3 regions of the Polycladomyces subterraneus genome follow, and region 3 is predicted to be linked to each of the others. Evidence: riboswitches for the same ligand, from Rfam matches in the RefSeq annotation. Region 3 holds a riboswitch; each other region holds the start of a gene.

Region 1 (10,051 bases), on a different contig from region 3:
ACGGTCTATCACGCCGATCATTTCATTTTCTGCATTCCACCCAAAGAATTGCTTACCCTGTTCGGCGAAACGCGATTTGCGCCGTTGTTTGAAGAATACAGTCGATACGTTCCGAATCAAGTTGTCGTATACGATGTCGGTCTCAGCAAACGGATCGAAAGCCCTTATACTTACATTTACCATAAAGGGGAACGCGTATTTATCACCGACATCTCCTATTACGATGAGACATGTATCCCGGAAGGCGGTCAACTGATGCAGGCCGTTGCTTATCTGACCCAGGATGAGATCGAACAAAACAGAGCGGATGAAAAAGTGGCGACGATCGAATCCGTTTATGACAAACACTTCCCGGGTTGGCGAGATGTATTAGTAGCCAAGCGAATTTCGAAACGTGCCACCGTACAGGAAATCAAGTGCATCGACGATCAACGGTTGATGCCGACCAAATTCTACAGCATCGCCAATGCATATTTTGCCGGTGATTGGTGTCAAGGGGAGGGACAATTATCCGAGCTTTCCTTCAGCTCGGCCTATAACGTCACCAATCGGATCCTGGCACATCGGGGCGAGCAACACATGGGTCAATAGAACGAGTTCCATCAACCTGAGGGGGGGTAACCCCCTCAGGATCTTTTTATTTCAATCTTTTTTCGGCAAACTCTCAGGGCGTTTGCCGACGACCCCCTTGATAGACAAGCAGGTCCCACATTTCTGTCAAACGACTGACCCAGCCCTACTGAGCGAAGAACCTGGAACGCGCAGCAATTTAGTCGAGGACACTTTTCTCTCATGGAAAACGGTCTTTACCCGCACCTACGCCCCCGGTTTGGGGTGACCTTGATCTTCTGATGACATCAGAAGATGATTATATTCGGAAGTGATTAAACCAGCTCCGGTGTTTGCGCCATCAAAAACCGTTCCAATGCCAACACTTTGTCTATTTTTCCTGACTTGACGGCCTGATCAGTTTCAATGGCTTCCAACAGTAAGGAGCGCAGCGCTTTCTCGGAGTATGCCTCCCCTTGACGCACAGCCAGTTTGACCGGGTACGGGTGTAACCCAAGGATGGAAGCAATCTGGCGCTCCGATTTTCCTTGTTGAACCAACACTTTCACTTGCAACATGATTCGGTACTGGCGAATCAGCAAGGCGAGGATTCGAATCGGTTCCTCCCGCTGATACAACAAATCGTACAAGATGGACAGCGCCTCGTCCGTTTTCTGCCGCGCGACACAATCCACCAGTTTGAATACGTCATGTTCCAATGTCCGTGGAACCAGCAGTTCCACCATCTCCGACGTGATCTCCTCACTCCCGGCATAGGCGGCCAGTTTCTTGCATTCCTGATCCAACATGCGCAAATCGTTCCCCGTCAACTGGATCAACCGCCGAACAGCTTCCGGTTGGGCTGATGCACCCGCTTGTTTCAGCCGTTTGGCCACCCAGCCCGGCAACTCCTTTTCTTCCAATGGGGGAAAAGCGACGGTGCAACAGTTTTTTTCCAACGCTTTCACCGTTTTTTTTCGTGTGTCCAGTTTTTCAGCGGGTACGATCAATACCATGACATTGGATTCCAAGGGATTTTCTGTATACCGCAGGAGCTCTTCCGGTTGGTGCTCCACTTTGTCCTTCCCTTTGGCCGCAGTCAAGAACCATGCATTTTTACCGATCACCAACCGGCGCCCACCGAAAAATGAGGGGGTTTCCGCCTCCTGCACCAGCTGTTGCACCGGGATTTCCTCCAAGTCCAGGATCACTTCATGAAAGGAAGGATCCTCCGAAGGCAGGACATGTTTACGCAACAAGTGAACCATCTCTTCGATCAAAAAGCTTTCTTTGCCGTATAACAAATAAACCGGCTCAATATGCCCCTTCATGATCTCCCGCGCCAAAGTGCGGTACATTCAGCAGTCCCCCCTGCTCCGCCTTCTACTTTTCTTCTTGTTTGTGAACCACATCGTATTTTTTTAACACCGATTTTGCTTGACCGTCTTTTCCATGCCAAACGATCAGAACGATCAGCTTGCGATCATCGGCCCAACTGAGTTGGGCTTTGCCTCCATTTTGCCAAGCGGAAGAGCGATACCACAACTTCCCTTCTCTTGTACGCACTTCTACGCGGTTGCCGGATACCACCGCCTGATAGCGCCGATGGGGCGACCATTCGGCCTTGTCTCCCGTATCCTCCACGGATGCTCCGACAACAGGTTGTTGGCCGGAGGAGGGATGGTCCTTCGCTGAGGTACCACCGGATGGGTTTGTCGCAACCGGCGGTTTTGGAGGCGTGTGCTCTTCCGGTATCCCCCATTGGGTGAAGATGGCACCGATTATGATTGCGATCGCTGCAGCGATCCCCCCGCTGATCCATCCCATTTTGGTGAACCATCTGCGGAAGGTACGTGTCGGCATTGGTTTTTCCAACTGTGGCAGGATACGGTCGACCACGCTGACAGGCGGATGGACGTGGGGTAGGAGAGATAAATGCTCATCCAGTCGCTTCAGCCGCGATTGAAAATCCGAACAACTGGTGCACACGGACAGATGGGATTGGAGACGTTCCTGTTCCGCCTCGGACAATTCCTCGTCCAAACTCCGCTGAATCAATTCCAGCGCGTCCTCACACCTCATCGTGCGACACCCCCTTCCTTGTATTCCGCCAACAGCACTTGCAATTGTTTGCGCGCGCGAAATAAATGGGATTTTACGGTATTGATGGGCAAATCCATCGTTTCTGCTATTTCCTGGTAACTGTAGTCGTGTACATAGCGCAACACGACAGCCGTTCGTTGTTGATCAGGCAATTGCGAAATGGCCATTTTCAGATCCGAATGAAAATGGGATTGGTGCACTGCCTGTTCCGCCTCGGTATCCACCGGTTGCATCTCTTCCGGCATCGGTACCACTTTCGATTTGCGGCGAAACTGATCGATACAAATGTTGGTCACAATGCGTTGCGCCCAAGTTTCAAAGCGGGATTGCCCCTGAAAAGTGGAAATCCGATGATAGATCTTCAGCAGTGCTTCTTGGGTCGCGTCCAGCGCATCCTGCTCATTTCCCAGGAGATAATAGGCCGTGCGGTAGACAGGTGTCTCGATTTCCCGCAGCAGCCGGATCATGGTCTCGCGATCGCCGGCTTGCGCCCGTTTGACCCATTCCGCTTCGACCACATCTATCCCTCCTAATTTACCAGACGGTCCTGGGGTATCAAAGGTTGCTATTTTCTTGGAATCCGGACTGCGGTACGCTCTCCCGGGAGCAAATTCATTCCCCATTGTACCATAGACGGACAAGCCGGTCCGATCCGAGAAGAACACTCACAGGAAGAAGATCGCTTTTTTAGGGCTTGCCTGGTGAATACTGTCCAAGTCAATCCTGCGCTTCCCGAGTCTTCGCTAAGACATGGCTTGGTCAATCACTCGCATAGGAAAACATTTCTCCCTTACGGAATAACCAGACACGCCCCAGAACAATGACACGACTGTTTGCAACGGCCAACCATCCGATGTGATGTCATCTAGCCACCGACAATGTTGTCTCCGCCGTCCAACCGGCCGGACGAATCCGGATGGTCACCGCCCCGTCACGGTCTGTCCGCCACACGTGAATCCGATGGCTTTGCAAGCGGCGAATCACTTCCGGAGCCGGATGGCCGAACCGGTTGTGCCGGCCGACCGAGATCACGGCAAAACCGGGCCGGACGTGCGCAAGCCATGATTCACCTGTCGATGTACGACTTCCGTGATGGGCCACTTTCAGCACATCTACCGGTGGAAAGCGCCACTTTCCCACTATGTCCGCTTCCGCTTCCTGCTCGATGTCCCCCGTCATCAGCAATCGAAAGTGTTGGATCTGCAGCAAAAAAACAATGGAATCACTGTTGGTCCGCCCGTCGGTCGAGAGATGAGCCGGATCGGGATGGAGAAACTGCCATGTAACCCCCGGTTCCAGAGTCCATGCCGTTCCGGGGGAAGGTGCGGTGATGCGGGCACCGTGTTCGATCAAAGTGCGCATCAATTTCCGTTCCGTCGCTGTACGGGGTGGGTGGGGATTACGCAGGACGAGGCGAACGGGGAATTGTTCCACCACTTTCTGCAATCCTCCGATGTGGTCCGTATCCCCGTGCGTCATGATGAGGTAGTCAATATGCCGGATGCCGCGATAACGCAGATACGGAACCAACGTTTTCTCTCCCACGTCGTAGGGATGTTGCCGCCGTTGCCATGACTTTTGCGGAAAAGACACCATCCCGCCGCCGTCCACTACGATGACCTGTCCTCGCGGTGTCTCGATGACGGCGCAGTCCCCCTGCCCTACGTCGAGAAAGATAATGCGCGCCTCAGTCTCCCCGTGAAAAGGATGATAAGAGTAGCAGATCAGACCCGTAAGCAACACCGCCGAACACCAGCGATGCCGATGGGGATGAAGCGCATTGCCCGTCCATGCGTACAATGCGTATACACATGCCGCCGCGTATGCCGTACACCATATCCATGACTATTCCGGCACCGCTTTTCTCTCTCCCAGCACCAATCCGCGAATCAGACCGGAGATCTCTGCCGGATACATTTGTGTCAGGATTTCAGCCCCGCTACGCCGAATCCGGTCTGACCATGCGAATACATGCCATGGGGGCGGTGGTTTCGCCGACACCTCGCGAAGCCCGTCCGCTGTCGCGATCCAATGCACGAATTGACGGCGATAAAACGATCGCGCATCAAAACCGCCAGGATTTTCGCCGGGTCCGGGCGAGACAACCGTACACCCTTCACCGTCAGCAGCGTCCCACTCGTCCAAGCGCGAACCATCTGCAACTCTGTCGGCGATTGCAATCGCAGACGAACCCTCCTGATTCGACAAAAACGGTTGCCTATTGGTTAAGGACCGGTTAAAAATTCTTGATTGACAGGTTCCGGTAAACGGATTAGAATGCTAAACATGACAAAACCTAATACCCGACAGTTTCACACTCCGAGCGCTGAATCCGTAAAGGAACGGGGGAACCAATTTTTGGGGTGAATCCGGTGCCATCACCGGTAGGGTCACTCTCACGGACCCGAATCCGTCAGCTAACCTCGTAAGCGTGCTGAGAGGGAAGTGTGCTTCTTCACATGACCAAAAGTCATTGAAGCGGGCACTTCAATGACTTTTTTGCGTTTCCAACAAAAACGGAATCCATCTGGGGAAGGTGAATGTAATGTTGACCTCGCTGAAGCGTTGGATCATCGGGCGCCCGCTTCGCACTGAGCAACTGCAGGAGGAAAAACTGCCGGTTTGGAAAGCGCTCCCTATCTTATCATCGGACGCGCTGTCGTCGGTCGCTTACGGCACGGAGCAGATCCTAAGAGTACTCGTACTCGCTCCGATCAGCGTGCTGGCGCTTTGGTATTCGTTGCCCATATCCGGCGCGATTATCGGATTGTTGACACTGCTCATCCTTTCCTACCGGCAAATCATCTACGAATACCCCGGAGGGGGCGGTGCATACATCGTTTCGACGGACAACCTGGGTTGGTTTGCCGGGTTGATCGCCGGTGCATCGCTGTTGATCGACTATACACTGACAGTGGCAGTCAGTGTTTCGGCCGGGACAGACGCGATCACTTCAGCGTTTCCGGCTTTACACAGGCATGGGACGATGATTTCAGTTTTCTTCGTCCTGCTCCTCATGCTCCTCAACTTGCGAGGGATACGTGAATCCGGCACGATTTTCTCATTCCCCACCTATCTGTTCATCTTCGGCATGCTTGGTTTGGTGATCGTGGGGTTGGGTAATGTAGCGATCCATGGTATTCCCGCTAACGTCCCGCCGGTGACGCACACCTTTCCTGCCGGTCTCAGTTGGTTCCTGTTGTTGCATGCGTTTTCGTCCGGATGCTCCGCATTGACCGGGGTGGAAGCCATCTCCAATGCCACTCCCACCTTCCGAAAACCGGAGACGAAGAATGCGGCACGCACGCTGGCGCTTCTGGGCTTATTGCTGGCCGTGCTGTTCGGTGGTTCCAGCTTGCTGGCATATTTGTACCACATCACGCCCAAAACGACGGAGACGGTGCTTTCCCAGATCGCCGAAGAGACGTTCGGTAGAACGCTACCATATTACTACATCCAGGGGACAACCGCGCTGATCCTGATCCTGGCAGCCAACACCAGTTTTTCGGGTTTTCCGCTGTTGGCCTCCATCATGGCCAAGGACAAATTTATGCCGCGGATGTTTGCTTCCCGCGGAGACCGGCTTAATTTCTCCAACGGCATCATCGTGTTGGCTCTGGCCGCGATCGCTTTGATCGTGGCGTTTAAGGGAGATGTGGAGCGATTAATCCCCTTGTATGCGATCGGTGTCTTTCTGTCGTTCACCTTGGCACAGACCGGAATGGTGGTACGCAGGTTGAAGCAGCGCAACCCGGGCTGGATGCGCAAATTGACGATCAACGCCGCGGGTGCGGTCGTCTCGTTCATCGTCCTGCTGATCTTCACTGTCACCAAATTTACCGAAGGCGCTTGGATCGTAGTATTGGTGATTCCGCTGTTCATCTTCGCCTTTTACCACATTCGGAAACACTATGAGGCTGTCGCTGAAGAGCTGCGCATTGACATTACTGCTGACAAACCGGAAAAGAAAGATCACGTGATCATCATTCCTGTCGGGGGCATCAGCCGCGTCGTTCGCAACACGATCGCCTACGCCAAGACAATCGGAGACGACGTGGTGGCCATTCACGTGGCCTTCACCGAAGAGGATGCGGAGAAATTTGAGAAAAAGTGGGAGCAGTGGGATCCCGGTGTCCGACTCGTTGTCACCCGCTCCCGCTACCGGAGCGTCAACGGTCCCGTGTTGCGGTTCATCGACCTGGTTCAGGAACGAGCTGGGGACAACATGATTACCGTTCTGATCCCCGAATTCATCCCGCGCAGATGGTGGCATCGCTTTTTGCACAACCAATCCGCGCTATGGCTCCGTTTCCTGCTGTTGTTGAGAAAAGACGTGGTCGTCTCCACGGTACCGTTTCATTTACGCAAATAAATCCGTCAAAAAAAAGCCCGATCTGCGCCGAATGGCAGGTCGGGCTTTCATTCGTTCACATCACTTTCGCGCGCCCATACCAGATTAACTACACCCGCCCAGTGGGATTCCACCTTTTCCACCACCAGATCAGATGAACAGATGAGGTTCATCATTTCCCGGTTCTGATGACATCCCACCAAGCGGTAGGCCAACGGATCCAAAGCTTTTTGCAGGAAGGAAAGAAACAGGTTGGAACTGAGACCATGCTCCATCAACAAAATAAGGACGTCATTCCTGCACCACCGACTGAATCGATTGAGCACCCCGACGGGATCATCATAACGGTGGACACCACAGTATCAAAGGAATCGGGCGGAAAGTGAGCGTTTCGACGTCGGACTGGATAAACGCCACCTCAATCCCATATTCATCCGCAGCTTTCCGAGCCCTTTTCAGCATTTCTGGACTGAAGTCGACCGCGGTGATTCTCACACCGGGTGGATAAAAAGAAAAATTGGCTCCGGCTCCCACCGCCACTTCCAGCAATTTCCTCGTGCAGAATAAAGGAGTTTTTGCCTCCACTCTTTTTGTGCCTGTTGGATCCGCCTCTTTTCATACCAACGTGCCTGTTTGTCGAACTTTTTGATCAAATCAGCACGGTTCATGATTGATCCCCTTGTTGATGTGTGATCGCTGCCACTTTTATTCCCCGCCAGCGAACGTCATTCCTTCCAAATAGAAACACTCCTTTCTTATGAAAGGAGTGTTGATTGACCCCATCAAACCTTGGGCAAGGTGATTCCCCGTTGATGTTGGTATTTTCCCTGTTTGGCCCGGTACGATACCTCGCACGCCTCATCGCTTTCGAAAAACAGTACTTGGCAGAGTCCCTCATTTGCGTAGATTTTGGCGGGAAGCGGCGTCGTATTGGAAATTTCCAGAGTAACATGTCCTTCCCATCCCGGCTCGAACGGTGTCACATTGGTGATGATGCCGCACCGAGCGTACGTGGATTTGCCCACACACACCGCCAAGACGTTTTCCGGGATGCGAAAATACTCTACCGACCGAGCCAATGCAAACGAATTGGGCGGGATGATGCAAACATCTCCCTTAAAGTCGATGAAAGAGTTGGAATCGATTTGTTTCGGATCGATGATGGAGTTCAGCGCATTATGGAATATCTTGAATTCATCTGCCACACGCAGATCATAGCCGTAACTGCTCAGACCGAAACTGACAGCTTCCCCTTTCCCGACATTCCGGTCGATGAACGGCTCGATCATGCCGTGCTCCAAAGCCATTTTCCGAATCCACTTGTCCGATTTGATCGTCATTTCCCGTACGACTCCTTTTCTTCCATTTCAAAGATTCCCGACGTACATTCCAACCGATATGATACGACAGACAAAAACGATTGCAAAGAGACCAGGGCAGGAAAACTGCGGAAAAACAAAAGCCATTATATCAGGATGTCTCTATTCTACCATATATTGATACAGAAAAAAGGAAAGTCTGGGGGCATCCTCCTCAAACCAATGAAAAAGCCGGTCAAGTGATCCTTGACCGGTATGAATGGCTACCGTATTTTCGCTTTTCACAACGGTATGGATCCTCAACTGGTTCATCACCGGCTGGAAGCGACCGAAACCGATCGGATCGACAATGCCTGATCCAAATCGTTCAACAGGTCTTCCACATCCTCCAATCCAACGGACAGCCGGAGCAATCCGTCGGTGATCCCATGTTGCTCCCGTACATGTTGGGGCATGGCAGCATGGGACATCTTGGCCGGATAGGAGAGGATGCTTTCCACCGCACCCAGGCTGACCGCCACAATGGGCAGACGTACGCGACTCAGCACTTCCCGCGCCCGTTCACCGGATCCGACGTCGAACGACAGGACCGCACCATGTCCGCTGGATTGTTGACATTGCAAACGATGGCCAGGGTGTGAGGGAAGTCCTGTGTAATACACCCGATGTACTTCAGGGTGATTCGCCAACGCCTGAGCAATCGTTTCCGCGGAACGGGTGGCAGCGTCCATCCGGGTTTTGAGCGTTTTGATCCCCCTGAGGACCAACCAGGCATCCTGCACACCCAATACCGCACCGATCGCGTTTTGCAGGAAACCGATTCGTTCCGCCAAGTCCGGGTCTTTCACGGCCACCAAACCGGCCACGACGTCACTGTGTCCACCAATGAATTTGGTCGCACTGTGAATGACGATGTCTGCTCCCAACAACAATGGATTCTGATAGACCGGGCTTAAAAACGTGTTATCCACAATCAGCATGGCACCGTGTCGACGGGCAATTTCTGCCGTACCGGCAAGATCCGTCACCTTCAGGAGGGGGTTGGAAGGCGTTTCGATGTAAATCCCCTTGGTGTTGGGACGAATCGCCGCCTCCACCCGGTTCAGATCGGTCGTGTCGACAAAGTCAACCGTAATGCCCAACCTGGGCATCACTTCGGCCATTACCCGATAAGTGCCACCGTACAAGTCCTGAGAAGCCACAAGATGATCCCCATTGGAAAACAGCAGCAATACGGTGGAGACAGCCGCCATCCCCGACGAAAACGCGAATCCGTGGGATCCTCCCTCCAGCTCGGCGATGGTCCGTTCCAATGCTTCCCGCGTCGGATTGCCCGACCGCGCGTAATCGTACTGTCCCGGTTGATCCAAATCATACTGGTGATAGGTGGATGCGAGATACATGGGTATACTGGCCGCCCCCGTCCGGGGGCAAATTTCGTTACCGTTGTGGAGCAATCGGGTCGCGAACTTCATCCCGTTTTTCCTCCTTCCATACCCGTTCCGCCTGATCCAGCGCCTGTGCCAGATCAGCGATCAAATCATCCACATTCTCGATCCCAACCGACAACCGAAGCAGACGATCGCACACCCCGACTTTGCGCCGCGTTTCTTCCGGGATGTCAGCATGTGTTTGCGTGTGCGGATACGTGATAAGCGTTTCCACTCCCCCCAAACTCTCCGCAAACGCGATCAATCGCAATGAAGAGAGCAATGGTCCCACCAATGCG
Region 2 (10,051 bases), on a different contig from region 3:
CGTGATGCTCCACCTCTGGGTCACGGAATTCGGGCCGGTATGGGTTCCGGTTTGGTCCATCTCCCCGAAGATCCGGAGAACGTTTATTACACCATCACCGACCGCGGACCGAACGTCGAAGTGAAAGTGGGAGATGAAAAGCGTCGCACATTTCCACTGGAAAAGTTTACACCGACTATCTACAAGGTGACTGTCCGCCATGGGGAGATGAGGGTGATCCAATCTATACCGCTGAAGCTGAAGAAAGGGCAGGATCCGGTCACCGGGACGGATCGGATTACCGGTCTGCCCAATGTTCCTCAATCGGACGAGACTCCGTATAACAGGGAGGGCACAAAGCCCCTTCCTTTTGATCCATATGGTCTAGATACCGAGGGGATCACCTATAACCCAAGAGACCATACTTTCTGGCTGTGTGAAGAATACCGACCCAGCCTGGTCCATGTGAAACAGGACGGGACCATTTTGGAACGGATCGTGCCAAAGGGTGAGGCGAAAAACGCTTTGGCCCCCTATATTCCTGTGAAGGAAAGACTCCCGTCGGTTTTTTCTAAACGAAATCAGAACCGGGGTTTTGAAGGGGTGACCGTTACTCCCGATGGAAAATGGCTTTACACGATGGTACAGAGTCCTTTGGCCAATCCGGACCAGAAAGCTGCCAAAAGCTCCCGCACCCTTAGGGTTATAAAAATGGATCTGAAGAGACAGAAAGTCGTTGCGGAGTACCCCTATTTGACTGACGATGCCCGTTTGTATCAGGGTTTGAACCAATATGATGTGATGGTATCAGACATGTATGCAGTGGCGGAAGATCACATTATTGTGGATGAACGTGATAAAAACAGCATAAAAAAGCTCTATTTGACTGACTTTTCTAATGCGACAAACCTTCTTCTGGGGCAAAAGGATAGAAAAACCCGTGTTCGGACGCTGGAACAGATGAGTGTAGATGAACTGAAACAGGCGGGAATTCATTTTCCGTCCAAACGGTTGCTGGTTGATCTCATATCCTTGAATTATCCCTATGAGAAGGTGGAAGGGATTACCATGCCTAACAGCCATACTATCGCCCTGATCAATGACAACGATTTTGGAATCGGTGATGCATCTGGTGTTGATACGGAGTTGTGGACCATTGACATAAGGAGAAGGCATTGACAAGGCCCTAATCAAATCGCGTCTAGTGGCTACAGTCATCCTCCATGTCGATCCGCATACATCAACCGCTTGCAGGGAGACCAGAGCCGCTCTCTTACATGTTATTAAGCGGTGTGTTAACCCAAATTGAAATTGATCCTGTATGGCCACTCGTGAAACGGGGGGCTCATTTTCATGCCGATGTCACCATTTTTGCTTGATTTGTCAGGCAAGATGTAAAATTCCGTTTCAAATTTTTCTCCTGGGGAATAAAGGTAACGAGGCTATGGCTATGGAGCCCCTCATCAACGGGAGGGGGGGATACGGGTCGAAAAATGAGTAATGGCGATCGACATGCGGTGTTTCAATACTTAGGCTGTTTACACAAAACAAAGGGGGAAAAGCTTGGTGTCAAAGAAACATTTTTTTAACATCGTGGTATTGCTGGTTTTCATCGTATCAACAACGGCATGCAGCGGGCTTAATTTGGGCTTGCATGGCGGGGACACTCTCACGCGTGCGAAAGAAGAAGGGGTTGTCACAATCGGGTTCGCCAATGAGAAACCTTATGCTTATAAAGATGATAATGGTAAAGTGACGGGAGAGGCCGTCGAGGTTGCACGTTCTGTTTTTAAAAAAATGGGAATTAACAAAATCGAGCCGGTTTTGGTGGACTTTGGATCATTGATTCCCGGATTGAAATCAGGTCGTTTTGATGTCATTACCGCAGGGATGTACATTACACCGACTCGTTGCAAAGAAGTGGTGTTTGCCGACCCTGAATACAAAATCGGGGAAGCCATCGCTGTGAAAAAAGGCAACCCGAAGAATCTTCACAGCTATGAAGACATTGCCGCCAATCCGCAAGTGAGGGTCGCGGTGATGAAGGGGGCGGTTGAGGTTAGTTATTTGAAGAAATCGGGTGTAAAAGAGAATCAAATTATCATCGTTCCGGACCAGCCTTCTGCGATCTCCGCATTGGAATCCGGGCGGGTGGATACGGTCACGATGACAGGTCCTTCTTTACGGGCCATGATGGAATCCACCGGTGCCAAAGATATCGTGGAAGTGAACGACTTCAAACAGCCGATCGTGGACGGAAAAAGTGTACTCGGATATGGAGCGGCTGCCTTCCGAAAAGAAGATAAAAAATTTCGTGATGCATTCAGTCGAGAATTGGCGGAAATGAAAAAGTCCGATGCATTACTGAACGTGCTGAAACCGTTCGGATTCACCGAAGTGAATTTGCCCGATAAAAAGGCTGATGAACTGTGCAAACCTTAAGAGTCCAACAAATAAACCTGAGTAGATCCAGTCCATGGGCATGAGTTGTACAGACGCTCTGATTTATACGAGGGGCACTTTTGTTTGAATCGTTACAGGAAAGGATGTGATTTCGATCGGGGTCTACGAAAAAATATTGCCAGCTTTGCTGCAAGGGCTTGGAATTACGGTTCAGCTAACGATCTTTTCGGCCATATTGGCCTTTTTCGTCTCCTTTTTGGTAGGATTTGGACGCCTGTCGAGATTTTATCCACTCCGAGTGGTGTGTGTTTTTTTTGTTGAAGTTTTCCGCGGGACTTCATTGCTGGTTCAATTGTTTTGGCTGTATTTTGTCCTGCCTCAGCTTGGCATCTGGTTACCGGCGGATTTAGCGGGTTTACTCGCTCTTGGTCTTAACGCTGGGGCGTATGGATCAGAAATCGTCCGCAGCTCGATTCTGGCTATCCCCAAGGGGCAGATCGAAGCGGCTGTTGCGCTGAACATGACACCAGGGCAGAGGATGCGAAGTGTGATCCTGCCGCAGGCTTTTCGGATTATGTTACCATCCTTTGGTAATCTGCTCATCGAATTGTTGAAAGGAACATCCTTAGTTTCCTTGATTACGATCTCTGATATGACATTTCAAGCAACAACCTTACGGACAAATATGAATCAGTATACCCCTGAAATATTCGGTCTGTTGCTCATCCTATATTTTCTCGTCGCCTATCCGCTGACGTTGGGCGTGCGCTGGTTAGAGCGCAGACTTTCAACGGGGAGGTCTTAACGTGGGGTGGTCTTGGAAGTTTACTTTGCAAATTTTACCGCAACTGCTCCAAGCAGTGAAGATTACGATTAGTGCGACGATCGTCTCCTTCTTGATTGCACTTGTCTGCGGCCTTTGGTTAGCTTTTGCACGACGGTCTGAGGTAAAGCTTTTGTCATGGGTGACCGGTGGTTTTGTCGAATTTGTGCGCAGTACACCGCCATTAGTTCAGTTGTTCTTCATTTTTTATGTGGCACCTCATTTTGGGTTGATGTTGTCTCCATTCACGGCTGGCGTGCTGGGATTGGGTATTCACTATAGCACCTACCTATCGGAGGTATACCGGGCAGGTATTGACGCGGTGCCGCGCGGGCAATGGGAAGCTGCTATCGCTCTCAACTTTTCAAAAGCGCAAATGTGGATGCGGATTATTCTCCCGCAGGCCATCCGGCCGATTGTTCCCGTATTGGGAAACTATCTGATCGTGATGTTTAAAGAAACGCCACTTTTATCAGCAATCACGCTGATCGAGTTACTGGGCCAAGCGCAGATAATTGGCTCAAATTCATTCCGCTATTTGGAACCCATTACACTCGTCGGGGTATTTTTCCTCATATTGAGTTACCTTTCCTCACTCCTGGTACGCCGCTTGGAAGCATGGCTCAAACTCAATCAAAAAGGATTTATAAACTGAAGGGGAATTGAGGTTATGCGTATGAAATCCGATAGCATGAAAGTGAGTACGGTTCAAACGGAACCAATTGTTCGTTACCGCAAGGTCAGTAAGTTCTATGGCGAGACTCAAGTACTACACGAAATCGATTTCGATTTGGCACCGGCAGAAAGAGTAGCAGTCATTGGGCCGAGCGGGTCCGGCAAGACTACGTTTGCCCGTGTTTTGATGACGTTGGAAAGGCCGACGTCGGGCACGATTGAGGTTGACGGTGAGTTGCTTTGGCATAAAAAAAAGGGCGGAAAGCTTGTTCCGGCCGATGAAAAGCATCTGCATAAAGTGCGCGGCAAAATCGGAATGGTGTTTCAGCAGTTTAATCTGTTCCCGCACATGAACATTTTGCGAAATGTAACGGAGGCTCCGATCAAGGTATTGGGATTATCTAAGGAAGAAGCGATAGAGCGGGCCAAAACAATGCTGGATAAAGTAGGGTTACTGGATAAGATGGACGCTTATCCATCACAATTATCCGGCGGTCAGCAGCAGCGGGTGGCGATTGCCCGTGCGTTGGTCATGCAACCGAAGATCATGTTGTTTGACGAGGTGACGTCAGCGTTGGACCCTGAGCTTGTTGGCGAGGTCCTCGGAGTGATCAAGGAGATTGCTGCTGAAGGGAAGATGGCGATGTTGTTAATTACGCATGAAATGGGTTTTGCTCGGGAAGTGGCGAATCGGGTTGTTTTCTTTGATGAAGGACGAATTATGGAAGAAGGACCTCCTGAAAAGATTTTTGGTAATAGTCATCCGAAAAGTCCACGCTTAAGTAAGTTTTTGGGTAGTTTTGATCAGCAAACGATAGGATTGATGTCCAATTAGAGATGAATAGCAGTGGAACGAAGCGTGAAAGGGAGCATCGAACAATTAATCCGATCTGAACATAGGAGAAAGAGTATCCGGAGTGATCAACGGAATTTATCGAAGGTGAGTAATTATGGTAAATATGGTAATATAAATAAGTATAAAAATTATTAATAATTGATTATAGCGAAATGATTTTTGACAATTGAAGACCTACCTCATGTCGTTTCGATGGAAACGGGGGAACCAAGTGATTGGGGTGAATTCCGGATTTACACCGGAAGGGACGTGAAGCGCTTCTCTGCCATCCTACCCGCCAGCCAGCCTCGTTGGCTAGAGCGTGTCTGGTAAATGCTGTCCCATTGCTTTCCTGGTTCGCTCCACCTGCGCCCTCAAGGACAGGTCATGGCCGCTCCGACCCGAGCGCAGGTCCCGGGCAATGAACGCTTCGCTTTAAGACATTGCTCGCGATTTCATTCCTGCACTTTTCCGGGTCTTCGCTCACCTAGGAAAGGATTTGATCCCTCACGGATTTACCAGACACGCCCTAAAGCAGGGGTAATCCAAGGAATTTGCCGATTTTGCACCGGACTGATTTTTCCGATGCAGAGAAGGCGGATCTGAGTCTTAACCTGACCGCGTACAAAAGACGGACCGGTACAGACTTTTTCCTTGGAATTTGGTTCCTGGGAGAAAGTTTGCACCGGTATTTTTCTTTTTCAACCGGCGATGACGCGTTATACGTGAGGATATTGGCATAGCGTCGAGCCGTCGTTACTGGGGAGGAGGTGATCAATCTGGAAACCGGGTTGATGAACAAAGTGGTGCTTCGCCAACCGCAGGTAGCGGATGGAACCAGTATTTGGCGCCTGGTTAGGGATACCGGAGTGTTGGATGTCAATTCCCCTTACAGTTATCTGATGCTGTGCAAGTTCTTTTCGGATACTTGTGTGGTGGCCGAACAGGACGGACAAATCGTCGGTTACGTGTCCGCTTTTCGACCACCGGCAGACCAGCAAACCCTCTTTGTGTGGCAGGTGGCGGTGGCCGAGTCTCAACGGGGCAATGGGTTGGGAAAGGCACTCCTAAAAGCATTGATCCGTCGGGAAGCTTGCAAGAATGTCTGTTACCTTGAAGCGACCGTCTCTCCGTCGAATCTTTCATCCCAAGCTTTATTCCGGGGATTCGCACGGGATTTTTCAACTGACTGTGAAGTTTCGGAGTGTTTTCCTGCCCATCTGTTCCCAGGGGGAACTCATGAATCGGAAATGACATTCCGGATCGGACCGTTTCATTATCAAACTTAACCAGGAGTGATTTGGTGAAAGTTGCGGACGAATTGCGTTCACCGTTGAAGGTTTTTGAAGCTTTGGAATCGGAGGTTCGCAGCTACTGTCGGAGTTTTCCAACTGTGTTTACAAAAGCGAGTGGTTATCAGCTGTGGGATCGGGACGGACGGGAATATATCGACTTTTTTGCCGGTGCTGGGGCGTTAAATTACGGCCACAATAATCAACGAATCAAGGCCAAGCTGATCGACTATTTGATGGATGATGGCATTACACACAGCCTTGATATGGCGACAGAAGCAAAAGAGAGACTGCTGAAACGATTTCATGACGTCATTTTAAAGCCGCGAAAGCTTCATTATAAAGTGATGTTCCCAGGCCCGACAGGCACCAATTCGGTGGAAAGTGCGCTGAAAATAGCTCGTAAAGTAACCGGTCGGGATACGATCATGAGTTTCACCAACGCGTTTCACGGCATGACAATCGGTTCCCTTTCGATTACCGGGAACGAATCGAAGCGAAAAGGCGCTGGTATTCCCTTAACGAATTCGATCGCCATGCCGTTTGACAGCTATTTTGGCAGTGAGGCAGACACGGTCAGTTATATTGAGCGTTTTCTCGAAGATAATGGCAGCGGCATTTCTCTCCCTGCAGCCATTATCCTTGAGACCGTTCAGGGAGAAGGCGGAATCAATGTGGCCAGTTTTGACTGGCTCCGGAAAATTGAAGAACTGTGCCGACGATGGAACATCCTGTTGATTGTCGATGATGTACAGGTAGGATGTGGGCGAACGGGTCCATTTTTTAGCTTTGAACCGGCCGGCATCTATCCTGACATTGTGTGTCTGTCCAAATCAATTGGAGGATATGGCATCCCGTTGGCCTTGACCTTGATCAAACCTGAGTATGATTTATGGGATCCGGGAGAACATAACGGCACTTTTCGCGGCCATAACTTAGGTTTTGTCGCTGCAACCGAAGCACTCAGTTACTGGGAAGACGACCAGTTCAGCCAAGAAATCCTGGAAAAGGGAGAGAAAGTCAAACTCTTTCTGGAAATGCTTGCACAACACTATCCCGAGATGGAATGTGAAGTGCGAGGAAGAGGGCTTCTCCAGGGAATTGAAATCGGAGTTGACGGGTTGGCTGAAAAAATATGTGCGGCCGCGTTTGAACGGGGATTGATTATGGAAACTTCCGGTCCCAACAGTGAAGTCGTAAAAATCATGCCTCCTTTGACAATTGATGAAAAGGGGCTTGAAAAGGGACTGACCATTCTGGAAGAAAGCTTGAAGTGGTGTAAAAAGATGATGTGAAAAAGGAGACATGTAACTATGATCGTCAAACATTTGAATGACATCATCGGAACGAAAGATGATGTGGATACTGAGACGTGGAACAGCCGCCGTTTGCTTTTGAAGAAGGACGGGATGGGCTTTTCGCTGAACGATACGATTATTAAGGCGGGAACAGAAACCACCATTTGGTATAAGAATCATGTGGAAGCGGTGTACTGTATCGAGGGTGAAGGGGAAATTGAGGTTGTGAAAGATGGCACCGTTTATCCGATTCAGCCAGGAACTTTGTATGCGCTAGACGGCCATGAAAAGCACTACTTGCGGGCAAAGTCCAATATGCGGATGGTTTGTGTATTTAATCCGCCGTTGACTGGGCGAGAGGTGCATGATGAAGAAGGGGTTTATCCAATCATCGACGAGGAGTCACAGGAGAATTCACAAAAACCGTACCCCGGCGAAAGGACACAAAAGGTAGAACAACCAACTGTTCGGGGGGAGTTGGGAAAATGAGCAACATACAGGATAGGGTGATAGATCTCTATCCTTCCCGAGTCGATGACAATCCGGCGATTCTGAAGCGGAAGGATCCCGTCATTTATACGAATGATTTGGCAGAAGGTCCGCTTGATGCCGAGCAGATGAATTTTTATCAGAAAAACGGATACCTGTTCTTTGAGCGTTTCTTTTCTGAGGAAGAAGTGCGGGAATTGCGCAATGAGCTGAAAAGGCTTTGGGATACGAACCAGGATTCAGATGCGAAGGAAGTGATTCGAGAGCCCGAAAGTCGAGAAATTCGATCGATCTTTGCTGTTCACCGCAACAGCGAAATTTATAAACGGTTATCGCAAAATCAGCGGCTGACAAACATGGTCAAGCAAATTCTCGGAAGTGAAGTATACATCCATCAATCTCGAATCAATTATAAAAAGGGCTTTACAGGAAAAGAATTTTATTGGCACTCTGACTTCGAAACCTGGCATGTAGAGGACGGAATGCCTCATATGCGGGCGTTGAGCTGTTCCATCCAGTTGGAGGACAATTATCACTTTAACGGGCCATTGATGGTCATTCCGGGCTCCCACCAATATTTTATCTCTTGCGTGGGTAAGACGCCGGAAAATCATTACCAGCAGTCGCTTCGGAGACAGGAATACGGTGTACCGGACCAGGACAATTTGACTTGGTTAGTGAAAAAGCACGGCATTTCCGCGTTAACAGGTCCGGCTGGTTCGGTCGTGCTGTTCGACTGTAACCTCATGCACGGCTCCAACGGCAATATTACCCCCTTGCCGCGAAGCAATGTGTTCTTTGTTTACAACAGTGTGGAAAACAAGTTGGTGGAACCGTTCTCCGGGCAAAAACCTCGGCCAGAGTTTATTGCAAGCAGAGAACGGTAACCGGAAAAATAGCTGTGTCAACTCTTACTTGATTGACCCAACCTTCATTAGCGGACATCGAGGCCTTGTGTTTGAAGAGGTGATGTCCGCAATTTTTTTAAAGGCCGCCGTTCGAATGGCGGCCTTCTTCAGGTGAACGATCACATCATTACCATTTCTTCTCCTCCATGTACCGGTAAATTGGGAGCTTGTTCCCCGCTTCCGAACGGATGAACCCGAAGGTGACGTAGCTGTCAGTGGATTCCGGTTCCAGAGCCAAGGCAGCCAAGTTTGCCGTTGGCTGGTCCATCGGGATTACCCAGCTCCCTGCGGGAAAGTGAACTGTTTCTATGGCCGTGGCCGTTGTCACATGATGCTGCGGGTGACCTTCGTATGGCTCGTTCGATGTCTCCTTCGACAGAACGGTGTAGCTTTCCACAGACAAGACGATCTCTTTCTTCAGCCGTTGGATATTGACCCCGGCATTCCGCAATCGTTCCACGGTTTCCTCCTGGTCCGGGGACAAGAGATATGCGGTTGGGCGTTCCCGAGTGAGGACGGGCTTTCCTTTGGTGTGGCTGAACCAGCGGACAGGTACCTCCTTCACCTTGCCCTCGGCGATGTCCACCACTGGCAGGGTGCTGTCGGGGATTTCTGTCGCCTGGCTTACCACCACGATCTTGTCGTCATCCCCGACGGTGCGTCCCTTGTCGATGATCTCTTCCCGGGCTTGATCCACGAGGCGTTTAATCTCGTCAGCCGATTGGGCAGTGGTCTCCAGCAGGCTTTCATGGGTGGTCACCTGGGCGGCTACCCGGCGGGGGAAGTTTTCCCGTCCGATCCCAATGCCCCGGGTTTCCACCAGGAAGGAAAGGGAGGGTTTCAGGGCGAAGCTGTTGCGGCCGATGCGGGGTTCCGGACCACCCTCGGTCAGCTCCAATTTTCCGCCTTTTTTTGTCGCCGTGTAGTAGTCGCCGCTGGAGAACCCCTTCTCCGCTAAGGCTTTCTTGGCCTTCTCTGACATATCATCGGCAAAGCTTCGAACCTGTTTCGGGATGTTCAGGTTCTTGCCCGAGAGGATGAGAAGGTCGTGATACTTGAGGGAGCCTTCTTTACCGATGTCCTTCAGCAGCTCGGGTTTAGGGTTGTATTCGTGGGCGTCGATCGCCACTTCCGGCTGCACCCGGTTGAAGAGGGAGTGGACCGCCCGCACTTCCTGTGTGTCGAACTTTAGGTGATCCCGGTTGCCATCAAGCCCGTTCGTCATCTGGCGTTCAAAGGCGTAGGAGCCGTCGGGATTGACCCTGGGTACGATGACTACGTTAATCTTATCCAGCAGCTTCTTGCCGTAGGGACCGGCCAGCTTCTCGGCCATCACCAGCACCGCTTCC
Region 3 (10,051 bases):
GAGGCTGGGGCACTGCGGGAGCTACATGCGTATCAGTTCGGCGCTGCGGTGATTCGTGAGGCCGTTCGGCGTGCGGGGATTGATCCCGAAGAGATCGACGACGTGATTTTTGGGAACTGCTTTGCTGGCGGAGGGAATTTTGCGCGCCTCGCCCTGCTGGAGGCGGGTCTTCCGATGCGCGTGACCGGTCTCACGATTGACCGCCAATGCGGTACGGGCATGAACGCGATCAATCTGGCGGCACAGGCGATTATGGCAGGCTGCGGGGAGGTCTACGTGGCAGGCGGAGCGGAAAGTATGACCCGGAGACCGTATCTGATGGCCCGTCCGACGAAGTCGTTTCAACGAACACCGCCCGAATTCTTCACGCCGCGCCTTTCAACGGAAGCCATTGGAAATCCATCGATGGGGATTACCGCGGAAAACTTGGCTGAGAAATACCAAATTTCCCGGGAAGAGCAGGATGAATTTGCTTTCCACAGCCAGCGGAAGATGGCGAAGGCGATGCGTGAAGGCCGATTCAAGGAGCAAATTCTCCCACTGGAGGTGCCGGACGGGAAGGAGACACGATTGTTTGACACCGATGAACACCCGCGCGAGACAACCTTGGAAGGGTTGGCAAAATTAAAGCCTGTCTTTAAGCCGGGAGGCACCGTAACGGCTGGGAACAGCTCCGGGATCAACGATGGTGCCGCCGCATTGGTGCTGATGTCGAGGCGAAGGGCTGAGCAGCTCGGACTTCAGATCCTCGGTACGGTTCGCGCGATGGCTGTTGCCGGCGTGGATCCGAACATCATGGGGATCGGTCCAGTACCCACGGTGCGGAAGTTGCTTAAACAGAATGGACTTCGGATAGAAGACATCGACTTGATTGAGATCAATGAGGCATTTGCGGCACAGGTATTGGCCTGCGACCGGGAGCTTCACTTTGATCCGGAGAGGCTCAACGTCAACGGCGGTGCTATTGCACACGGACATCCGATTGCGGCGACCGGCGCGATTTTGGCAACGAAGTTGCTGTACGAGATGAAACGCACTGATGCGAAGCTCGGCTTGTTGACGGCATGTGTCGGAGGCGGGCAAGGAATCGCAACTTTGTTCGAACGATGAACACGCAGACAATATACGGGGCTGGATCGAAGTAGCTCAGCTGCTTCGGTCCAGCCTGTTTGGTTCTTAGGTATAAGCCGTCCATACGGTTCACTTCAGCTAGGTGGCCTATCCGGAAACATATGATCCAGGGATCGTGCCTATGGAATGGAAAGCCATGCCCGGTCATTTCGCCAATCTACTTGAACAGGCGTTTCAAAAAAGGCAGATAGGGTAGAGCTGGTTAAAACACTCTTTGACTTTCCTTTTGTAAATACGCGACCACGTCGGAGCAATAATGTATGGGTAAAGATGGGGGCGATCTCTTCAATGTGATGGGTCACAAATAGCATATGGGGGGCGTCCGGTTGTGCTGCCAATTGACTAATACTGGACAATAGCGCTTCTCTTGAAAGAAAATCAAGTCCGCTACAGGGCTCGTCCAAAATCAGCAGTTTGGGGGAGGCCATCAACGCACGGGCGATGAGTAGTTTTTGTTTTTCACCTTGGGAACAACTTTGATATGAACGATCGATCAAATGATCGCACCCTAATTGTTCCATCAGCTGTTTGGCTCGATCATCATCTTCTACGCTTGGTTTCTCGTACAAACCAATCGAAGCATACTTTCCGCTGATTACTACGTCCTGTGCACGGTCGTTACCGTATATTTGTTCTTGCAAAGAAGAACTGACCCACCCAATCGATTTGCGCAGTTCCCTTAGATCTACGTCGCCAAACTGGTGACCCAACACACATACACTCCCTTTTGTGGGCCATATGTATCCGTTAATGATATTGAGTAACGTCGTTTTTCCGGATCCATTCAGGCCCAATATCGCCCAGTGTTCTCCCTCACGAACCTGCCAATTAATTTGATGAAGGATGGTTTGATTCCCTCTTTTCCAAGAAACATTGGTCATTTCAATGACAGGCGTCAATGTTTTTCTCTCCTTTTTCATGATTCGGCAAGTAGAAACCTGTGGTGGCATTCTGATTTTTGATTAAGTATAATGAGGGCGTGTCTGTTTAATCAACTATTCTATCAAATCATGGAGATCGTGATAAGGAGAATAGCATGAAAATTGCCTGATTGAAATGCCATGCCACAGCTTCAGGCGTTGATTAAGCTCAAGTACTGTCCGTATCCGCTGTACACTATTGACGATGTGAATGGAATGGAGACGTCTTTGGTCCGGTGGTTGACTGAAGAGAAATGATCCACTATCCCTTCCATGAGGAAGGGATCTTTTTCATTCATTTCTGATACAATGGAATTGAATGCGTTTTCATAATAGACGGTTGAGGGATGGGAGGAAGAAGGATGCCTTTTTACCGTCGCATGGGAGAGATTCCGCGCAAACGGCATGTGCAATTCCGCAAGGAAGACGGTAGTTTGTACCGCGAAGAAGTGATGGGAACCAAAGGATTTTCGGGGATGCAATCCATCTTGTATCATCACCAACCGCCCACACAGATCAGCGATGCACGTTTGCTTCGCGACTGGACGGTTCATCTGGAGGAGGCGGGGGCCAACCGGCACCGCCATTTTCTCACCCGAAAACTTTCACCCGGAGGCGATCCGATCGACGGAAGGCAATACTTACTGGTCAATGAGGATGTGGCGATCGGTATTTGTATGCCGACGGAGCCGATGGATTATTTTTTCCGGAATGGCGACGGAGATGAAATATTGTTTGTTCATGAGGGAGAAGGGCGTGTGGAGACGGTGTTCGGCACCCTATCCTACCGCCCCGGCGACTACATCGTCATCCCGGTCGGTACGACATATCGGATTGTCACGTCTGGTGAACGGACCCGTTTTTTGGTGATCGAGTCCACGGGTGAAATCACGATTCCCAAACGCTACCGCAACGAATACGGTCAATTGATGGAACACAGTCCGTATTGCGAAAGGGACATCCGTGGTCCGGAGCGGCTGGAAACCCATGTAGAGGAAGGTGAATTCGAGGTGCGCGTCAAGGCGCGCAACCAACTCCATGCCTACCGCTATGATTTCCATCCGTTTGATGTCGTGGGGTGGGACGGTTATCTGTATCCGTATGTACTGAGCATTCACGATTTCGAGCCGATCACCGGATCAATCCACCAGCCTCCTCCAGTACATCAGACGTTTGCCGGACCAAACTTTGTGGTATGTTCGTTTGTGCCGCGCCTGTTCGACTACCATCCGGAGGCGATCCCCGTTCCTTATTATCACAGCAATGTACACAGTGATGAGGTACTGTACTATGTGGAAGGCAATTTCATGAGCCGTCGCGGGATCGAGTCTGGTTCAATCACATTGCATCCAAGCGGCATACCGCACGGGCCACATCCCGGGGCGATTGAGAACAGCCTGGGTAAGGATCGGACCGAGGAGTTGGCTGTGATGGTGGATACGTTCCGTCCCCTCCATGTGGCCCGTTCGGCGTTGGCGGTGGAAGATCCCGGCTATCTGAGGAGCTGGTTGCCCGCGAAGTCGTAGGGATATCAGTCATGAAGGGCGAATCTGGTCAATCTGTCAGGCGGCAACGTTTTCCCAGGCGGGCGAAAATTGATCCCCGTTTGAGTAATGGACCGGAAAGCATCGGAAACCTATCGCGGGAATTTCCACCTACTTGAGCAAAGCATGCTTTGCTCGCGTCTGCGCTTTGGCTTAGGGCAGGTGGAGTGAGCCGGGTTAGCGAAACAGAGAATATGGATCGATCAAATGGATGGATCAGACACGCTCGAGGTGAAGGAGTGGTATTCGTGCAAATCGATCCCCAACAACAGTCGCAAAAAGAAAACTATAAATTGTTGATCGGCAGCGTATTGCCGCGTCCGATCGCGTTTGTCACCTCCCGGAGTGGCGACGGGGTGGTGAATGCGGCTCCATTTAGCTTTTTCACTGTAGTGTCCACCAATCCGCCGATGGTGAGCATTTCGGTTGGACGCAAACCGGGGAATGTACAGAAGGACACGACGCGTAACATCGACGAAACGAAAGAATTCGTCGTCCATGTAGTAGACGGGGAGAACGTGGAGCGGGTCAATCAGACCGCGGTCGACTTCCCTCCGGATGAGAGTGAGGCGGAAGCAGTTGGATTTGATCTGGTGCCCAGCGTCAAGATCCAAACGCCACGAATTGCACAGGCCAAAGTACAGATGGAATGTGTACTGGACCGGATTCTGCCGATGGGCGGAACACCGGATGCCCCCAACACCGATCTCATCATCGGCCAGGTCGTCATGTTCCATGTGCGCGATGACCTGTTGAAAGAGGGGCGGATCGACACCCGTCTGCTCGATCCGATCGGGCGGTTGGCGGGAACGTCCTACGGTACGATCGGCCGCACCTTTTCTCTGCCGCGTCTGTCGTACGAAGAGTGGCAACAGCGAAAACGGGAACGGAAGTAGGGTGTGCCCGGCAATAGTGCAACCGAAACTTTGTCAGCAGTCTCAAAGCCCTCAGTTGAGGGCTTTTTCATAACTGGGGATAGCACCGGCTATATCAAAGGTGTATACGCAGAGCGTGAGTATAAGTTTGGCTCTCACCAGGAATTGATTGACTGTGCAGTTTAACGATGAAATCATCACTAAGTTTGAAAAAGAGGGGGAAGTATCCGAACAACGGTATCAAGATTAACTCTTAAGCCTTTGGCGGGGGCTGTACTGGATCAGGTTTGGGTTGTTTGGAGAAAGGTTACCGACGGTTCAAGTAATCACTGATAGTTTTTCTTTATTCCATTGTGCAAGGGCATCAGATTCAATTTCGCCATTGATAGGTTAAAACAGGCGTAAAAAAGCGAAGGTAAATACCTTCGCTCATCACGCCCTGGATGAGGGCGTAAACCAGGTATTACTCCTTTACAACCCCTGGTTTTTATGGTCCTCAAAATGTTCATTGGGATGGATGATGGTTTCGCAGGCAGGGCATTGGAGAAAGCTTTGTAGATACTTTTCTTTATCAACTTGAAATACATTACCACATTGACAGGCTATGGTTACAATTTCATTGAAACGCTTTTCCAATAATTTTCCCACCTTGTTCTTTAATTCTTTGTTTCTTTAGAGGGGGGAGAATAAGATAACCGTTTGATGAAATTAACGATCCCATTTTTTGTTGGTTGATCCAAGAATTTTTCATATAAATGAAGGTAATCTGAATTATTATGTTGCTCTTCTTTGTTATCTGAATAACTTATTTGCCGATCTTCCATAGTTGTCTCCCCCTTTGTTGCGATATAGTATAGCTGATTGCCTAATTAAACACGAAAATGCTTTTTTCCTCGCTTCATTTTTGAACATTTTGTGAAATAGTTCAATATAAATATATTCAAAGGTTGTTAATGTAATTTTCGGGTACAGTCGGGTGGGGATACCACAAAAGAGTGATATGGGAAGTGTTCTTAGCACACAATAATCCATAGATCCATTCAGGAGTTAGGATTTGTAGATCCGTCTGGGATAAGCGCATAGGTCACTAGGTTGGCATGCACCAGCGAATTGATTGAGCTTGGCTATAAGGAAGTGGACTACCGTTATTGATCTGTCCCCAAATTGGAAAAGGCACTCCATATCGCGGTTCGCGATCATCTCAACCCTGAAGGGCAAAGCTGGGTTTTCCTGCTCGCTCTTTTGCCCCGGTTATCAGTTTACTGCTATATACAGTTTCGAAAAGAAAAAAGCACCTCAAGAGGGAATTTTGAAGGGCCTTCGAGGGTTTTAACGGGTTTTCTATTTATGTGTGGACAGTTTCGCAAATATTATCGAAATGTTATGTTAACTTTGGCGCGAGTCTTATGTTATACCTATATATATATAACATATAAATCCTTCGGTATTGGTCTGTGGTGTATCCAGGAACTAACGTTTGACCCCTTTGGAGGATTATTTGTTTACAATCGAAAGCTCGGTTGTCTACAATAGGGATCCGTAATTTGGCCGTGTGGCTACGAGAAGTTTATCACTATGCAACGAATAGGGGACTTATGGTATGCAACTCTCATCAACAGAAAGATTCAATGAGAAAACAGCAATATATCATATTCTGTTTTTAATTGGCCTTGTTCATTTGTTCAATGATTCCATTCAATCAGTCATCCCCGCGATCTTTCCCATCTTGAAAGATTCTATGCACCTGACCTACACGCAGATTGGCTGGATCGGTTTTTCGATCAATTTTACCGCCTCACTTTTACAACCAGTGTTTGGCTGGTATACGGACAAACGGCCGTTTCCTTATATGTTGCCGCTCGGCATGGCTTCCACCTGCTTGGGGATGTTGTGTCTGGCTTTAGCTCCGAGCTACTCGTTTGTTCTGTTGTCTGTTGTACTGGTGGGAATCGGATCTGCTGTCTTCCATCCCGAGTCCTCACGTGTTTCCTATCTGGCCGCCGGAAATCGGAGAGGGTTAGCCCAATCCATTTTTCAGGTTGGAGGGAACACGGGGCAAGCGCTCGCTCCCTTGATGACTTACTTGATTTTTATCCCGCTCGGGCAGAAAGGAGCCATTTGGTTTACACTAGTGGCGGGCATCGCCCTCGTCATCCAATTGTTTATCGCCAGATGGTATCAGGGTTACCTTCTTTCCCATCCGCGCCCTGCCAAAAAAGAAAAAACGTTTTGGGTTCAGCAGAGCGGGATGAAAAAGATGCTACTTTTCGCCATGGTTCTACTCATCTTTCTCATCTTCGTCCGGTCATGGTACATCGCCGGAATCAGCACTTACTATCAGTTCTATCTGATGGAACAGTACAAACTCTCTTTAAAACAAGCCCAACTTTATATTTTCCTCTTTTTGGTGGCTGGGGCAGTCGGTACCTTCTGCGGCGGACCGCTGGCAGACCGATTCGGCATGAAAAAGATCATCTATTTTTCCATGCTTGGTTCCGCTCCGCTCGCCCTGCTCCTGCCTTATGTAAGTGCAACATGGGCTTGTGCGATTTTATTGTTGAATGGTTTTATCCTGTTATCCAGCTTCTCCGTCACGGTGGTATATGCACAGCAGTTGTTTCCGGGAAAAATAGGAACCGTGTCCGGTTTAACCGTTGGATTTGCCTTCGGCATGGGAGCCGTCGGTTCGGTAGGGCTGGGTAAAATGATCGACGTCATGGGACTCTCGCACGTTATGCAGTGGGTCGGTTTTCTCCCGCTCCTTGGTATGCTCACTTATTTCCTCCCCTCTGACCAAAAAATAAAAGAATGGACTCTTGATGCCAAGCGGTCGGCTTAAAGACAAGTAGGACGGAAGGGCTGGGTTTTTCTGAGATAATTTTATCCTTTCGATCAACCATGACTTGGTGTATCCGGCTACTGTATGGCCCCTTTGACAGTCGCCGGGTGTAGTGCCTTGTGTAGTGCGATTGTTGGTTCGGGTGTGATGGAGCTACGATCTGTATGTATGTGGGGGTATCCTTCCCTCCCGCTTTTTTATTTGCGCTTCACTTTTGCAAGAACGGCTGATAGAAGTAGCAAACCTGCCCGGTGGCCAACCTAGATATATTTGTCTGATATTTGCTGATTTATATTTCCGGAAACGGCGAATATCCGTACACCGGGGTGAATTGGGGTGGAGTCATTTTGCTATTGGCCATGGTTTCAAAAGCTTCGGTCCGATTGAATTTGTCACAGGGAATAAACAGAAGAGAAATGGACCTCCAGGCACATGGATCGGGTGATATGGCGGTTTTTCGTTCCTTTTTGAAGAAAAATGATCCTTTACAACAGGTCGTTAGAGGAGTATGATGAGCTCACTTTAAAAAATCAATATATCCTCGTAAATCGCTGAGTCCCGCGATACGCGGGAGCGGGGGAACCAACCGCAGACTGTGGCGGATCTGTCACGGACTGCAAGGGGTGAATCCTGGGGTGGATCCGTTCCATGCCCGGGTAGGGTGACTCTCAGCCACCCGAATCCGTCAGCTAACCTCGTAAGCGTTGGGAGAGGGGGAGTGAGAATCGTGCGGGGGGCACGGCTGTTTTTGCTGTGCCGAAAAAGCCACGGGAAGACACCCTTCTCGTGGCTTTTTCTGTTGTTGAAAATGCCCCTAACATTGTCATGACGAAAAGAAGAACACTCATGATGGATGTGAGGATAATGCTCGAGTGTGGTATTGATCGCTGGGAAGACAGAGAGGAGGCTGGATCATGATCCGAATCAATGAATTGACCAAACGGTTTCCGGGTGGAAAGGGAATTTTTGATCTCACCCTTGAAGTGAATCGAGGAGAAGTATTCGGTTATCTCGGACCTAACGGAGCGGGAAAATCCACCACGATTCGCCACTTGATGGGTTTCATGAGACAGGATGAGGGCAAAGCGGAAATTGGCGGCATGGACTGTTGGAGTGAATCGGACAAGATTCAAAAAATCACCGGTTATCTCCCGGGGGAGATTGCCATGTTTGAAGGACTGAACGGTATCGGTTTCTTGGATTTGATGGCGGGACTCCATGGACAGAAGGATGACAGAAGGGATGAGCTGCTGGAGCGACTAGAGCTGGACCCCCGGGTTCCGATCCGAAAAATGTCCAAGGGAATGAAGCAAAAACTGGCCATTGTGGCCGCGTTCATGCATGATCCGGAGATCCTGATCCTGGATGAACCCACTTCCGGTTTGGATCCGCTCATGCAACGTGTGTTTGTGGAATTGATTCTGGAAGAAAAAAAGCGAGGAAAAACGATTTTTATGTCCTCCCATCTGTTTCAGGAGATCGAGCGAACGGCAGACCGGGTCGGTATCATCCGGGAAGGACGGCTGATCGCTGTGAGGTCCGTCCAGGAGTTGCTCAATGAGCAGAGAAAAGCGTTTGTTGTGACTCTGGGAAGTAAATCGGACATCGACCGATTGATTCAGACCGGGCTCAGGGTGGTTCGCCGGGGAGAAACAACGGTTGAAATCGAGGTACAAGGTGATCTGAATCCCCTGATCCGCTCTCTAAGCGATGTGGATGTCCGCCATCTGGAACACAAAGAGATGGATCTCGAAGAAGTCTTTATGCACTACTATGAACAACGGGAGGCGAAAGAATGATTAATCTCGCGCTGTACCGGGCAATGTGGCGGTTGCATGGCAAGACATTGGGAGCGATGGCGATCGGGTCGTTTTTTTATGTGCTGATGATTGTCTCCATCTATCCCTACTTTACTCCCGAATACACGAATGAATTGCTGAAGAAAATGCCGGAAGAGATGATGAAAGTGTTTGGAATTGAGGCCGGGGTACAGCGTTTAAATGATTTTATCGCCATGGAGTACCACTCCTTCATGTATCTGATTCTGCTGATGGTGTACAGCGTGGTGATCCCGACTCGGCTAGTGGCTCGGCATGTAGACCGGGGGTCCATGGCATTTCTGCTGTCAACGCCGTTGTCCCGGCCACGGCTTGTCCTGACGCAAGTCGCATTTTTCATCACGGGGCTCGGGCTTATCAACTTGTTCACTGTCCTCGGCGGGATTGCGGGAGATGCCTGGATGCTGGATCAACCTGCCCTGGATCGGTCGAACTACGTGGAACTGAATTTGGTCTGTTTCCTGTTTTTTTCTGTGATCGGTGCGTACAGCTTCCTGTTTTCGTGCTTGTTTGACGACGAAAAGAAGGCGAGTTCCTGGTCGGCGACAGTGACCATTCTGTTCTATGCCATGGACTTTGCTGGCAAGCTGGGAGAAAAACTGGATTGGCTAAGGAACTGGACGTTGTTCAGCCTGTATGAACCGGTACGTCTCGCACGGGGAGAAGAAGACATCTTGTGGACAGCGGTGGGTTTGGGCTTGACCGCGATGGTGCTGTTCCTCCTTGTGGCGATGGTTTTCCGCCGGCGCGATTTGTCATTGTGACGAGGCAGATGAGCGTGCCGGAAATAGGGGATGATACGGAAAAATCCTTAAATATACGCCCTGTCCATGACGCTTCTCTTCTTCTTCCGTATGGCAACTGTTCAACACCTTGCTAGACTGCTGGACATGAAGCCCGAGAC

Evidence for each region. A riboswitch is a leader RNA that binds a small molecule or an ion and turns the genes downstream of it on or off. The one in region 3 is predicted to bind cyclic di-AMP.
Region 1: it holds a riboswitch for cyclic di-AMP, as region 3 does, so the genes downstream of both, NWF35_RS12850 (APC family permease) here and NWF35_RS14860 (ABC transporter ATP-binding protein) in region 3, are expected to answer to the same signal.
Region 2: it holds a riboswitch for cyclic di-AMP, as region 3 does, so the genes downstream of both, ectA (diaminobutyrate acetyltransferase) here and NWF35_RS14860 (ABC transporter ATP-binding protein) in region 3, are expected to answer to the same signal.

What each region holds. Positions count from the first base shown of each region.
Region 1 is NZ_JANRHH010000047.1:15,125-25,175, reverse strand. It holds gene NWF35_RS12880 (phytoene desaturase family protein) at 1-591, shown strand, start outside; gene holA (DNA polymerase III subunit delta) at 885-1,907, opposite strand; gene NWF35_RS12870 (zf-HC2 domain-containing protein) at 1,933-2,631, opposite strand; gene NWF35_RS12865 (RNA polymerase sigma factor) at 2,628-3,170, opposite strand; gene NWF35_RS12860 (ComEC/Rec2 family competence protein) at 3,514-4,452, opposite strand; gene NWF35_RS12855 (hypothetical protein) at 4,498-4,797, opposite strand; cyclic di-AMP (ydaO/yuaA leader) riboswitch at 4,967-5,100, shown strand; gene NWF35_RS12850 (APC family permease) at 5,198-7,024, shown strand; gene NWF35_RS12845 (hypothetical protein) at 7,072-7,284, opposite strand; gene NWF35_RS12840 (class I SAM-dependent methyltransferase) at 7,343-7,498, opposite strand; gene dcd (dCTP deaminase) at 7,786-8,343, opposite strand; gene NWF35_RS12830 (trans-sulfuration enzyme family protein) at 8,634-9,797, opposite strand; gene NWF35_RS12825 (aminotransferase class I/II-fold pyridoxal phosphate-dependent enzyme) at 9,763-10,051, opposite strand, start outside.
Region 2 is NZ_JANRHH010000037.1:54,115-64,165, reverse strand. It holds gene NWF35_RS10390 (esterase-like activity of phytase family protein) at 1-1,158, shown strand, start outside; gene ehuB (ectoine/hydroxyectoine ABC transporter substrate-binding protein EhuB) at 1,546-2,421, shown strand; gene ehuC (ectoine/hydroxyectoine ABC transporter permease subunit EhuC) at 2,528-3,187, shown strand; gene ehuD (ectoine/hydroxyectoine ABC transporter permease subunit EhuD) at 3,189-3,860, shown strand; gene ehuA (ectoine/hydroxyectoine ABC transporter ATP-binding protein EhuA) at 3,876-4,715, shown strand; cyclic di-AMP (ydaO/yuaA leader) riboswitch at 4,898-5,047, shown strand; gene ectA (diaminobutyrate acetyltransferase) at 5,486-6,004, shown strand; gene ectB (diaminobutyrate--2-oxoglutarate transaminase) at 6,049-7,302, shown strand; partial or broken gene NWF35_RS10355 (ectoine synthase) at 7,321-7,707, shown strand; gene thpD (ectoine hydroxylase) at 7,791-8,681, shown strand; gene NWF35_RS10345 (M14 family zinc carboxypeptidase) at 8,830-10,051, opposite strand, start outside.
Region 3 is NZ_JANRHH010000052.1:13,218-23,268, reverse strand. It holds gene NWF35_RS14890 (thiolase family protein) at 1-1,110, shown strand, start outside; gene NWF35_RS14885 (ABC transporter ATP-binding protein) at 1,251-2,030, opposite strand; gene NWF35_RS14880 (homogentisate 1,2-dioxygenase) at 2,414-3,577, shown strand; gene NWF35_RS14875 (flavin reductase family protein) at 3,844-4,491, shown strand; gene NWF35_RS14870 (hypothetical protein) at 5,127-5,294, opposite strand; gene NWF35_RS14865 (MFS transporter) at 6,071-7,309, shown strand; cyclic di-AMP (ydaO/yuaA leader) riboswitch at 7,849-8,027, shown strand; gene NWF35_RS14860 (ABC transporter ATP-binding protein) at 8,224-9,108, shown strand; gene NWF35_RS14855 (ABC transporter permease subunit) at 9,105-9,911, shown strand; gene NWF35_RS14850 (hypothetical protein) at 10,038-10,051, shown strand, end outside.